2 linked regions of the Kitasatospora sp. NBC_00315 genome follow. The protein of the gene in region 2 interacts with the protein of the main gene of each other region in a pairwise test. Links are inferred from orthologs where the notes say so. Each region holds a gene or a part of one and is shown on either strand. Other genes may lie near its edges.

Region 1 (5,315 bases), 2.7 Mb from region 2 along the record:
CCTCCTGACGGAGCGTGATGACGACGACCTCGGTGAGGCGGTCGAGGCCGGCACCCGGATCCTCGCCGGTGTGGTGCCCTCCACCGACGGGCCAGCTGCTCAATCAGGTGCAGTGTCGGACCCTGCCGGTAGTGTCCAGGGTGTCAGGACGTTGTGGCGCAGGCTCGGGCTGGATCCGGAACTGCTGGGCCGCCGGGTGCTGGTGACGCCGACCTGCGGGCTGGCCGGGGCGAGCCCGGAGTACGCGCGCAGGGCACTGTCACTCAGCGTGAAGGCGGCGCAGAGTCTGGTGGACAACCCGGAGTGAGACGGTAGGAGGCGGACGGTGGCGGCTGTCGAGGGCTGGGAGGAGATCCCGGTGGAGGTGCGCGAGCGGCACGCCGCACTGGCGGCCGAGATCGAGGGCCACCGCGTCCGGTACTACGAGCAGGACGCACCGGTCGTCAGCGACGCCGGCTTCGACGCCCTGATGCGGGAGCTGGAGGCGCTGGAGGCCGGGCACCCGGCGCTGGTCACCCCCGACTCGCCCTCCCAGAAGGTCGGCGGCGCGGTCGCCGACGGCTTCGCCAAGGTCGAGCACCGCGAGCGGCTGCTCAGCCTGGACAACGCGATGGACGACGAGGAGCTGTCCGCCTGGGCCGAGCGCGTCGCCCGCGAGCTGGACGGCCTGGAGTACCACTACCTCTGCGAGCTCAAGGTGGACGGCCTGGCCGTCAACCTCACCTACGAGAACGGCGTGCTGGTGCTGGCGGCCACCCGCGGCACCGGCCGGGTCGGCGAGGACATCACCGCCAACGTCCGCACGATCAAGGAGATCCCGCACCGGCTCCACGGTGACGACCTCCCGGAGCTGGTGGAGATCCGCGGTGAGGTCTACCTGCCGACCGAGGCCTTCGCCGAGCTCAACGCCTCCTTCGCGGCCGAGAACGAGCGCCGCCGCCTGGAGAACGAGGAGCGCGCCGGGCAGGGCAAGCGCCCGCACGCCCTGCTGAAGCTGTTCGCGAACCCGCGCAACGCCGCCGCCGGCTCGCTGCGGATGAAGGACCCGCTGGTCACGGCGTCGCGCCCGCTGCATATGGTGGTGCACGGCATCGGCGCCCGGGTCGGCTTCGACATCGACTGCCAGTCGCACGCGTACCGGCTGCTGCACGACTGGGGCCTGCCCACCGCGCGGCACAACCGGGTGGTCGCCACGCTGGAGGAGGTCCGCGCCTTCGTCAAGCAGTTCGGCGAGCAGCGGCACTCCGTCGAGCACGAGATCGACGGCGTCGTCGTCAAGGTGGACGAGATCGCCCTGCAGGGCCGGCTCGGCGCCACCTCCAAGTCGCCGCGCTGGGCGATCGCCTGGAAGTACCCGCCGGAGGAGGTCACCGCCGAGCTGGCCAGCATCCAGATCGGCATCGGCCGCACCGGCCGGGCGACGCCCTTCGCGGTGCTCGCCGAGCCGGTCAAGGTGGCCGGCTCGATGGTCCAGTACGCGACGCTGCACAACCAGCAGGTGGTCAAGGCCAAGGGCGTGCTGCTCGGCGACACCGTGGTGCTGCGCAAGGCCGGGGACGTCATCCCCGAGATCCTCGGCCCGGTGGAGGACGTCCGCGACGGCACCGAGCGGGAGTTCGTGATGCCCTCGCACTGCCACGAGTGCGGCGCCGAACTGCGCCCGATGTCCGAGGGGGACATCGACCTGCGCTGCCCCAACGCCCGGTTCTGCCCGGCCCAGGTCCGCGAGCGGATCGCCTTCCTCGGCGGCCGCTCCTCGCTCGACATCGACGGCCTCGGCTACGTCGCCGCGACCGCGCTCACCCAGCCGCTGGAGCCGGCCCGGCCGCCGGTCGGGAACGAGGGCGACATCTTCGGCCTGACGCTGGACCAGCTCCTGCCGATCAAGGTCAAGGTCCGCGACCAGAAGTCCGGCATGCCGAAGCTGGACGACAAGACCGGCAAGGAGAAGGTCATGACCTTCTTCGCCAACCTCAAGGGCGAGCCGAAGAAGACGGCCACCCTGCTGCTGGAGAACCTGGACAGGGCCAAGGACCGACCGCTCTGGCGCTACGTCAACGGCCTGTCGATCCGCCACGTCGGGCCGGTCTCGGCGGAGGCACTGGCCCGCGAGTTCCGCGACCTGGACCGGATCTTCGCCGCCACCGAGGAGGAGCTGGCGGCCACCGAGGGCGTCGGTCCGATCATCGCGCGCTCCATCAAGGAGTGGTATGAGGAGGAGTGGCACCGGGAGATCCTGGAGAAGTGGCGGGCCGCCGGGGTGAGGTTCACCGAGGAGGCCGCCGAGGACGAGGGCCCCCGACCGCTGGAGGGCCTGACGCTCGTCGTCACGGGCACCCTGGCCGGCCACACCAGGGACGGCGCCAAGGAGGCGCTGACCTCGCGTGGGGCCAAGGTCACCGGTTCGGTGTCGAAGAAGACCGACTTCGTGGTGGCCGGCGACAACCCCGGCTCCAAGTACGACAAGGCCGTCCAGCTGAAACTGCCGGTGCTGGACGACGCCGGCTTCGCCGTCCTGCTGGAGCAGGGCCCGGCGGCGGCCCGCGAGCACCTCGGCCTGCCGCCCGTCGAGGAGCCCGTCGAGGAGCCCGTCACGGAGCCCGTCACGGAGCCCGCCGGGGCCGCTGCCGGGGCCGCCGGGGCCGCGGACGAGCCCGCCAAGGCCGGCGCCGCGCCCGCCGAGGAGCAGGGGGAGGGGCCCGCCGCGCCCGCCGGGGAGCCGGCCGAGGAGTCACCCGAAACCTGACGGGCCGCCCGTCCGCGCCGTGATGCGGCGTCATCGCCGGGTGCGGCGCGGGGAGCGGCTGTGGTGCCACTGTGCCCGAGCGCACACCGGTGGCACATTCCCGCTTGCCCGAAAGTCTGCCCTTCCGGTTGGCCCCGGCTTACCCTGGTGCCCAACAGAGTGTCAGCAGGGGTGGGGGCGCCGGCTGAGCCGGTCTCCGCTGGGGTCACGCCATGCCCGGGCGGCCTCCGGCGCCGGCTTGGCATCTCACCGTGAAGCGGCCTGAATCGGGGCGGGCCCAACGGAGGACAGGGCTTATGGATCGTAGGACCGGCGGCGCGCCCACACGCCCGCCGCAGGGGGTGGCGGGAGCTGTCCTGCTGCTCGGCGTCTTGCTGGCCGGGGCCGCGCCACTCATCCCGCTGGCCGTCCTGGTGTACCGCTACGAACCGGAGCTGCTCCCGCTCTTCGCGGTGCCGCTGGCCGTCCTGGTCGCCGCCTGGCGGATCGCCCGGGACCGCGCCCGCGACCAGCTCACCGACCCGCTGACCGACCTGCCGAACCGTCAGGCGCTCCTGCTGGCGGCCCAGGAGGCGATCGCCGACCACGACGAGGGCTACAGCGTCGGGCTGATCCTGCTCGACCTCGACCGGTTCCGCTCGCTCAACGACACCCTCGGGCACACGGCCGGCGACCGCCTGCTGGTGCACATCGCCCGCCGCCTGCACCGGGCGCTGCGCCCCGGCGCCCACAGCGGCCACGGCGGCGAGTCGGTGGACGACGTGTTCGCCGCCCTGGCACCGGCCGCCCGGAACGGCCAGCGGCCCGTGGTGGCCCGGATGGGCGGTGACGAGTTCGCCGTCCTGATGCCCGGCATCGGCTGCCCGGACACCCTGGAGCGGATCGCCAAGACCCTGATCGCCGAGCTCGCCGCGCCGATCCGCCTCGACGGCCTGCTGCTCGTCCTGGAGGCCAGCGCCGGGGTCTGCGTCTACCCGGAGCACGCTCAGGACGCGGAGTCGCTGCTGCGCCGGGCGGACGTCGCGATGGGCCACGCCCAACGCGGCCGCAGCGGCGTCGAGTGCTACGACGAGGCCCAGGACGCCGACACGCCGTACCGGATCGGGCTGCTCGGCGATCTGCGCCGGGCCCTGGAGACCGGCGAGGTGCAGCTGCACTACCAGCCGAAGGTGGCCTTCGACGGCCGGGTGGTCGGCCTGGAGGCACTGCTGCGCTGGGAGCGGCCCGGGCAGGGGCGGGTCTCGCCGGACGAGTTCGTCGGGCTCGCCGAGTCCAGCGGCCTGATGCCCCGGCTCACCGACTACGTGCTGGAGGCGGCGGTCGGCCAGCTCGCGCTCTGGCGCCGGCACGGCCTCCAGGTCCAGGTCGCGGTCAACGTCTCGCCCCGCGACGTGCTCAACCCCGGCTTCGCCCAACGGGTCGCCGGGCACCTGGTCCGGCACGGCGTGCCGGCCCACGCCCTTCAACTGGAGATCACCGAGCGGCTCCTGCTGGACGACTCCCGCCGGGCCGCCGACACCCTCGCCGAGCTGCGCGACTACGGCGTCGGGATGTCGCTGGACGACTTCGGGACCGGCTACTCCTCGCTGGTGCGGCTGCGCAGCCTGCCGGTCGGTGAACTGAAGATCGACCGCTCCTTCGTCTCCCGGATGGTCGCCGACGACCACGACGCGGCGGTGGTCCGCTGCTCGGTCGAGCTGGCGCACTCGCTGGGGCTGACCGTGGTCGCCGAGGGCGTCGAGGACGACGAGACCTGGGAGCAGCTGCACGCCATGGGGGTGGACGCGGTCCAGGGCTGGCTGGTCTCGGCCGCGCTGCCGGCCGAGCAGGCCACCGCCTGGTTGCAGGTGCACCGGATCGGCGCGCCGCCGGTCGAGCGCATGACGCCGCCCGCGCTGCCCGCGTCCGGGCCCGGCGCCCTCACCGCCGGTCCGCCGTCCGTGCTGCCGCCGGCGCTGGCCGCCGGGCTGCCGTCCGTCGTCCCGTCCGTCGTCCCCGCCGCGGCGCCCCGGACCGCTCCGCCGGTGCAGGCCGTCCAGGCCGAGCCGGCCGCGCCCAGCGCGCCCCGGTGGGAGCAGCGCTGAGGCGGGGACGGGCCGCGACGCCCGCCCCCCGGGCCCTGCCGCCGGGGGCGCCGCGGGCCCCGCGGGCGTATTCACGTGGCCGCCGCCCGGGCGGCGCCCCCTAGGATGGGGCCACAGACCACGAGGACGGGTAGGTCGGGCGGCGGTGCCGCCGGGCCCCGTCCGGCCGGGCGCCGCTTCGCCGCTGCCCCGGCTCACCAGAACTCACCTTGAGGATCGCTGCATGCCTGGCATCACGCGCGAGGAGGTCGCCCACCTCGCCCGGCTGTCGCGTCTGGAGTTGCAGGCCGAAGAGCTGGACCACTTCGCCGAGCAGCTCGACGTGATCATCGGCGCGGTCGCCCGCGTTTCCGAGGTCGCCGGACAGGACGTCCCGCCGACCTCCCACCCGCTGCCGCTGACCAACGTCATGCGCGCGGACGAGGTGCGCCCCTCGCTCACCCCGGACGAGGCCCTGGCCGGTGCGCCGGCCGCCGAGGAGCAGC
Region 2 (7,991 bases):
CGCGGGAGGCCGTGCGGACCTTCTCCAGCGGTTCGATCCTGCCACCGGAGAGATGGAGCAGCGGCTTGACCGCCAGCGCCGAGCCGAGCAGGGCCCGGGCCGCACCGATCCGACCGCCCCTGCGCAGGTGTTCGAGGGTGTCGACGTAGAAGAAGCCACTGGTGTGCGCGGCCCGCCGCACCGCGGCGGCGGCCACCTCGTCCAGTCCCAGGCCGTCGGCGGCACTCCGCGCGGCCGTCAGCACGCTGTAGCCGAGGGCCATGCCCACCAGCCTGCTGTCGACCACCCGTACCGGAATCGGCGCTTCGGCCGCGGCGAGCCGGGCGGCCTCGCAGGTGCCGGACAGCTCCCCCGACAGGTGCACCGAGACGACACCCCGGGCACCGGCCTCGGCGGCGCCGCGATACGCCGCGGCGAAGGTCTCGGGGTTGGGACGGGAGGTCGTCACCCGGTGCTTGGCGCGCAGCGCCTCGGCAAGCTCCTTGGGGGTGATCTCCACGCCGTCCGCCAGCACCTCGTCGCCGACCGCGACGCTCAGTGGCACCACGGTGATCCCGTGACGGTCGACGGCGTCCTGCGGCAGGTAGGCCGTGGAGTCGGTGACGATGGCGAGGTCGGCGGGCATGAGCCGGAGGTTACTCCCCGTACGGCCCCGAGGACAGCGCCGGACACGCGATGACGTGCGCTCCCGCCCCGGGGGCGCGGCCGCGGGCGGGCGGTGGTCAGCCTCCCGAAGGTCCCGCCGAGGGCTTGCGCAGGCGCTGGGCGAGGCGGGCCAGCGGGTCGGCGAGGCCGAGTGCCTCCTCCGCGCCCGGCCGGCGGCCGCCGGAGGTCAGCCCGGGTCGCGGTGCCTGCCCCGCCGGAGCCGGGTCGGTCACCCCGGCCGCAGTCGAGCCCGCGTCCACGCCACCGCCCTGCGCAGCGGCGGAGTCCCAGTGCCGCAGCGCGCCCGCCTCGCTCTCGCACTCCTGCCCCAGCCGGGTCAGTTCGTCCTCGGCGAAGCGGTGCATGCGGTCCTGGGCCGCCCAGCGCATCGTCTCGGCGGAGCGGGTGATCCGGTCGGCGCGCTCGCGCAGTTCGGGCAGTCTGGCCGCGATCCGCCCGGAGTCCGGCTCTCGCTCCAGCGTCCGCAGCTCGCCGTCCAACTCCGCCGCGTGGACGTCGAGCCGGGCCAGCAGTTGCAGGGACTCCGTCAGCTGGCCGTCCTCGGCGACAGCGCCCTCCAGGACCTGGCGGGTGCCGTCGAGCGAGGAGCGCAGGGCGAGCCGGGTGGCCGAGATCCTCCCCTGGGCGCCGGGCCTGGTGTACGTCTTCGCCTTCAGGGTGACGTTCTCCACGGCCCGTCTGGCGTTGGCCTCGTGCCGCTCGACCTTCACCGCCACCGCCTTCGCGGCCTTGACCGTGCCGACCACCGCCAGGGTCAGCAGCCCGAGGCCGAACAGCAGCACCAGGGCCAGCAGCACTCCGAGTGCGTCCATCACGAGCCACCTTCCACCGGAGCGGGTACACCGGACCGGGCGCGCCGGACCGCGTGGCGCGGGCCGCACCGTACGGGTGCACGGGCCGGACCGCAGTCGCCGAGGATTCCACCGTAGCCGCCCCGACCGGCCGGCGGCCGGGTCAAACCGGACACCGGGGCCGAGATCAGGGACAGATCGGGGATCACCCTCACAGGACCCGGCACCCGGGCGGCCGGTGTGCCCCACCGCACCACGGACGGCGCCGCGGACCGTCCCACGTCCGAGACGGGCTCCCCCGCGCCCGGACGGCCCCGGCTCGGACGGCCCCGGGCCGAGCAGACCCCAGCAGGCCCGGGCCCAGCAGGCCCGGGCCGAGCCGAGCCGAGCAGAACTGGCCGGGGCCGACGGCACCGGGGCCGGACCCCGCCGCAACGGCGTGGCCCGGCCCCGGAGTTGCCCTGCGGTCAGCCGGTGACGATGTTGACCAGCTTCGGCGCGCGCGCGATGACCTTGCGCACCGGCGCGTCGCCGATCGCCGCGACCACGGCGGGGTCGGCCAGCGCCAGGGCCTCCAGCTCGGCGTCGGAGATCTCCGGGGAGACCTCCAGGCGGGCCTTGACCTTGCCCTTGATCTGGACGACGCAGGTGACCGACTCGTCGACCACGTACGCCGGGTCCGCGACCGGGTAGTCGGCGTACGCCAGCGAATCCTCGTGGCCCAGCTTGCGCCACAGTTCCTCGGCGATGTGCGGGGCCAGCGGGGCGACCAGCAGGACGATCTGCTCCGCCACCTCGCGCGGCGTGGAACCGCGCTTGACCAGGAAGTTGTTCAGCTCGATGGCCTTGGCGACCGCCGTGTTGAACCGCAGCCCGGACATGTCGCCGCGGATGCCGTCGATCGCCTTGTGCAGCGCGCGCAGGGTCGGCTCGTCGGCGGGCTCGTCGGTGACGACCAGCTCGCCGGTGGACTCGGACGCGATGTTGCGCCACAGCCGCTGCAGGAAGCGGTACGAGCCGACCACGGCCCGGGTGTCCCACGGACGGGAGACGTCCAGCGGGCCCATCGACATCTCGTACAGGCGCAGCGTGTCGGCGCCGTACTCGTCGGCGATCTCGTCGGGCGCGACGGCGTTCTTCAGCGACTTGCCCATCTTGCCGGCCTCGCGCTTGACCGCCTCGCCGTTCCAGACGTAGCCGCCGTCGCGCTCCTCCACCTCCGCGGCGGGCACCGGGAAGCCCCGCTCGTCGCGGTAGACGTCGGCGGTGATCATGCCCTGGTTGAACAGCTTGTGGAAGGGCTCGACGGAGGAGACGTGGCCCAGGTCGTGCAGCACCTTGTGCCAGAAGCGCGCGTACAGCAGGTGCAGCACGGCGTGCTCGGCGCCGCCGACGTACAGGTCGGCGCCGCCGGCCGGCTTCTCGGCGGTCGCGCCCAGCCAGTACCGCTCGTTGGCGGGGTCGACCACCTTGTCGGCGTTCGACGGGTCGATGTAGCGCAGCTCGTACCAGCACGAACCCGCCCAGTTGGGCATGGTGTTGGTCTCGCGGCGGTACGACTTCACACCGTCGCCCAGATCCAGCTCGACGTTGACCCAGGCGTCGTTGCGCGACAGGGGGGTCTTCGGCGAGGAGGTGGAGTCGTAGGGGTCGTAGGTGTGCGGCGAGTAGTCCTCGACCTCGGGCACCTCGACCGGCAGCATCGACTCGGGCAGCGCGTGCATCACGCCGTCCTCGTCGTAGACGATCGGGAAGGGCTCGCCCCAGTACCGCTGGCGGCTGAACAGCCAGTCGCGCAGGCGGTAGTTGACGGTTCCCGCACCGATGCCGTGCTCGGTCAGCCAGGCGGTGACCGACTGCTTGGCCTCGACGACCGACAGGCCGTCCAGCGAGACGCCGTTCTCGGTGCCCTCGGCGTGGGCCGAGTTGACGATCACCGAGTCGTAGGTGTCGAACGCGTCGTCCCAGGTCTGCGGGTCCTCGTCGCGCCCGTCGGTGGGCCTGACGACGCAGCGCATCGGCAGCGCGAAGGCGCGGGCGAAGGCGAAGTCGCGGTGGTCGTGGGCGGGGACGGCCATGATGGCGCCGGTGCCGTAGCCCATCAGCACGTAGTCGGCGATGAACACCGGGACGGGCTCGCCGCTGACCGGGTTCGTCGCGTACGCGCCGGTGAAGACGCCGGTCTTCACCTTGGCGTCCACCTGGCGCTCGACGTCCGACTTGGCGGCGGCGGTGGCGCGGTACGCGGCCACGGCCTCGGCCGGGGTGGCGGCGCCGCCCGTCCAGTCGTCGTGGGTGCCGGCGGGCCAGGCCGCGGGCACGATCGAGTCGACCAGGGCGTGCTCGGGCGCCAGCACCATGTAGGTGGCGCCGAACAGGGTGTCGGGGCGGGTGGTGAAGACGGTGATCGCCCCGCCGTCGGCGCCCCGGCCGTTCACCGCGAACTCGACCCGCGCGCCCTCGGAGCGGCCGATCCAGTTGCGCTGCTGCTGCTTGATGGCCTCGGGCCAGTCCAGCAGGTCCAGGTCGGCGATCAGGCGGTCGGAGTAGGCGGTGATCCGCATCATCCACTGACGCAGGTTGGACTTGAACACCGGGAAGTTGCCGCGCTCGGAGCGGCCGTCCGCGGTGACCTCCTCGTTGGCCAGCACGGTGCCCAGACCGGGGCACCAGTTGACCGGCACCTCCTTGGAGTACGCCAGGCGGTGGTCGCCCAGCAGGTCCTCGCGCTCGGCGGCGGACAGCTGCGCCCAGGCGCGGCCGTCGGGGGTCTGCCGGGTGCCGTCCTGGAACTGCGCGACCAGCTCGGCGATCGGACGGGCCCGGCCGGCCTCGGCGTCGTACCAGGAGTCGAAGATCTGCAGGAAGATCCACTGGGTCCAGCGGTAGTAGTCCGGGTCGATGGTGGCGATCGACCGGCGCGAGTCGTGGCCCAGGCCCAGCCTGCGCAGCTGCTGGCGCATGTTCGCCATCGCGGCCTCGGTGGAGACCCGGGGGTGCTCGCCGGTGGCGACCGCGTGCTGCTCGGCGGGCAGGCCGAAGGCGTCGTAGCCCAGGGTGTGCAGCACGTTGTGCCCGGTCATCCGCTGGAAGCGGGCGAACACGTCGGTGGCGATGTAGCCCAGCGGGTGGCCGACGTGCAGGCCGGCGCCGGAGGGGTACGGGAACATGTCCATGATGAAGCTGTGCGGCTTCGCCGAGACGTCACCGGCGGCCGGATCGGCCAGCGCGCCGACCGGGTTGGGGGCGTTGAACGTCCCCTCCTTCTCCCAGACGTCCTGCCAGCGGGACTCGATGTCGGCCGCCAGCGCGGCGGTGTACTTGAAAGCCGCCTCCGCGCGGAAGGGCTCGGTTGCGTCGCCGGCCGCGCCGGAGGCAGGTGTCGTCTCGCTCATGGTCCTTCAGGCTCCATCGGTGTCAGAGTGCGAACCGGCGGAGAAGTCCGTCGGCGGTCCGGCTGGATCCGGCTGAACAGCGCCGGAAAACAAAAAAGCCCCTCGCAGGAGGGGACGCCACGCCGACTCCGGCGCCTTCCGAGCACGGCCGGTTCTTGTCAGCGCGGCCGGCTAAGGAGCAGGCGCGCGGTTCGCATGGGCTCAGGGTACCGCAAGCCCACGAGCGCCCTCGCTCCCGTTCCACGGGCGGGGCCGCGCCCCGGCCCGCCGCGGAGCCGGCCGGACGCCTCGAACGGAGGGCCGGCCAGGCCCGCCCGACCGCCTACCCGAGGCCCGTCCTGGCCGCCGCGTCGAAGTCGCGCAGCGCCCGGGCGACCCGGGCCGACTGCATGCCGGCGGCCAGCCGCCTGGCCTCGTCGGCGCTGCGGGCGGCCGAGGCCCGGTCGCCCGTCCGCCGGTAGGAGTCGGCCAGCCGGACCATCAGCAGGGCCTTGGCCCGGGCGCGGGCCGGCCCCAGGACGCCGACCGCGCCGGACAGCAGCGCCCGGGCGCGCTCGTGCTCGTCGAGGAAGAGATAGCCCTCCCCCACCATGCCGTCCAGGTCGGCCCGCTCCTGACGGCTGTCCGGCTCGCCCTCCAGCGCCCGGACCGCGCGCGCCGCGGCCTCCTCGACGCCGCTGCGCTCGCCCTTGCGGCCGTACGCCCGGGCGATCCGCCCGAGCTGGAGGGCCCGCTCGCGCGGCGTCAGGACGTCGCCGGCGGCCAGCAGCGCACCCGAGAGCATCGCCACCGCGTCGAGTCCACGCCCGCCGGAGGTCTGGGTGGCCTGCACCGCGAGACAGCCGACCACGCTCACCCCGAGCCGAGGATCGCCACAGACGTGCGCGGCGCGCAGGGCGGCCACGAAGGCGCGTTGCGCGGCGGCGTCGTTGCCCATGTCGTAGTTGGCCCAGCCGACCAGCCGGGCGAGCCTGGCCGCGGCGGCGTACAGCTCACGTCCCAACGGCTCCCCGTACGAGCCGAGTTCGAGCAGCTTGCCGACCATCGCAAGCTCGGCCTTGGCGGGGTCGAGGACCAGCCCGCCGCCGCAGGCCCGTTCGAGCCGGCGCTTGCCGTCGTGGGAGCGCCGGAGGTCGGCGAGCTGCTCGGGGGCGATCCGCAGGGCGCCCTCGCCGCCGGTGACGGCGGGCGGCGGCGACGCCCAGTGCCCGGTGGCCTGTTCGAGTTCGGCGCCGCGGAAGAGGTCGGTGAGGCGGACGGGGCCCGCGTCGGTGCCCGCCTCGTGCAGCGCGGTCTGCGCGGTGTCGGCGGTCCAGGGGTCGGTCAGCAGGCGCGGGGAGAGGATCTTGGCACCCCGGTTGCCTCCCATCCGGCCCCAGAGCTGTTCGTAGGTGACGGCGATGCCCAGGGTGCGGCTGAGCACCTCGCAGACGGTCTGGTCGTGCGGGGCCCGCGGCACCATGCCGCGATCGCGCCACTTGTACGGGGCGGTGGAGCTGATCGCCAGGCCGGCCGGCAGCGCCAGGTTGACCTCCCGGGACAGCCGCTCCGGACTCCAGCCGAGCTGGTGCAGTATCCGGGCCAGCTCTTCGTTCCGCTTGCGCGCCAGGTCGGCCATGGCACGACGGTAGCGGTCGGCGCTCGGTACGGGGTAGGTCCGGCCCGGCGGCCGCCGGACAGGCGAGAGGCCGCCTCCCCGAACGGGAGGCGGCCTCTGCCGACTGTGGAGCTACGGGGAATTGAACCCCGGACCTCTTGCATGCCATGCAAGCGCTCTACCAACTGAGCTACAGCCCCTTGACCTGCGATGTCACCTCGGGTCCCACATTGTGGTCTCCCTTGGCGACATCACTTACTTTACACGGTCACGGGGGTGCTCCACGAATCCTTTGGCTACCCGGCCCGCTCCGCCCGCCCGGACCGGGCGGCCAGGACTCCGGCGAGGGCGACCGCTGCGGCGATCACCGCACCGGTGACGAACAGCGCGTGCCCCGACGCGTCGGCCGGCGCGGGCAGCCGCACCTGGCCCAGGAAGACCGAGCCGAGCACCGCGACCCCCACCAGCTGCCCGAGCTGGACGACGGTCACCATCACCCCGCTGGCATCGGCCGCGTCCGCCGGCAGCACCCGGCCGAGCGCCCGGGCGAACAGCGGCGCGTACGCGCATCCCGCCGCCAGCCCGATCCCGGTCATCAGCAGCAGCTCGCCCGGGCCGATCTCCGCGCCGCCGCGCAGCAGGAGGGCGAGCAGCAGGTAGCCGGGCGCCACCAGCGCCGTCCCGAGCACGGGCAGCACCGTGTGCAGGCGCGACGGCAGCCGCTGCCAGCGCAGGCTGGAGAGGCCGAAACCGAGCGCGACCGGGCCGGAGAGCAGACCGGCCCGCAGCGCGCTGTGACCGAGGCCCGCCTGCTGGTGCAGGGCGAAGGCGAACATGAAGCCGGAGAACGCGGCCATGATCATGAAGATCGCCCCGGCCGCCGACAGCAGACCGGGCGTGCGCAGCACCCGACCGGAGATCAGCGGCCGGCCACCGCGGCGCGCGATCCGCCGCTCCACCACCGCGAACAGCGCGGCCGTCACCCCGCTGCCGGCCAGCATCGCCCAGCCCCAGACCGGCCAGCCCAGCTCGTGCCCGAGCACCAGCGGCACCACCAGCAGTCCGAGCGTCAGCGCCAGCACCACCAGGCCGGGGACGTCGAAGCCCTCGGTGGGCTCTCCCGGCCGACGGGGCAGCAGCCGGGCGCCGGCCGCCAGCAGCGCCAGCCCGAGCGGCACGTTGACCAGGAACACCGGCCGCCAGCCCGTACCGAGGAGGTCGGCGCTGACCAGCAGGCCGCCGAGCACCTGGCCGAGCGCCATCCCGCCGGCCAGCACGGCCGAGTACAGGCCGAGCGCCCTGGTCCGGGCGGCGCCGGTGAAGGTCCGCTGGATCATGCTCATCACCTGGGGCACCATCAGGGCCGCCCCGACGCCCTGGAGCAGCCGGAAGCCGATCAGCCAGCCGGTGCCCGAGGCGAGACCGCAGGCCAGCGAGGCGGCGGTGAAGCCGGCCAGGCCCAGCTGGAACAGCCGCCCGTACCCGAAGCGCGCACCGAGCCGGGCGCCGGTGATCAGCAGGACGGCGTACGCGATGGTGTAA

Evidence for each region. Proteins that work in one complex are often made in the same cells at the same time.
Region 1: the proteins of leuS (region 2) and ligA interact in binary tests that used the Escherichia coli proteins (3 or more experiments, as listed by UniProt). The link is inferred for Kitasatospora sp. NBC_00315 from one-to-one orthologs.

Annotation. Positions count from the first base shown.
Region 1 is NZ_CP108025.1:2,974,124-2,979,438, reverse strand. What follows is about bases 1-3,035. They hold ligA (NAD-dependent DNA ligase LigA), read left to right. Parts: upstream 1-325; coding sequence 326-2,746; downstream 2,747-3,035. Other genes in these bases: OG823_RS11870 (methionine synthase), read left to right, coding at 1-307. In the rest of the region: Asp-tRNA(Asn)/Glu-tRNA(Gln) amidotransferase subunit GatC, read left to right, coding at 5,054-5,315. UniProt on the Escherichia coli protein: DNA ligase that catalyzes the formation of phosphodiester linkages between 5'-phosphoryl and 3'-hydroxyl groups in double-stranded DNA using NAD as a coenzyme and as the energy source for the reaction.
Region 2 is NZ_CP108025.1:5,640,402-5,648,392, reverse strand. The notes cover bases 1,725-5,154. They hold leuS (leucine--tRNA ligase), read right to left. Parts: upstream 4,853-5,154; coding sequence 1,925-4,852; downstream 1,725-1,924. Outside these bases: OG823_RS23495 (DegV family protein), read right to left, coding at 1-625; OG823_RS23490 (hypothetical protein), read right to left, coding at 723-1,478; OG823_RS23480 (hypothetical protein), read right to left, coding at 5,175-6,470; OG823_RS23470 (MFS transporter), read right to left, coding at 6,746-7,991.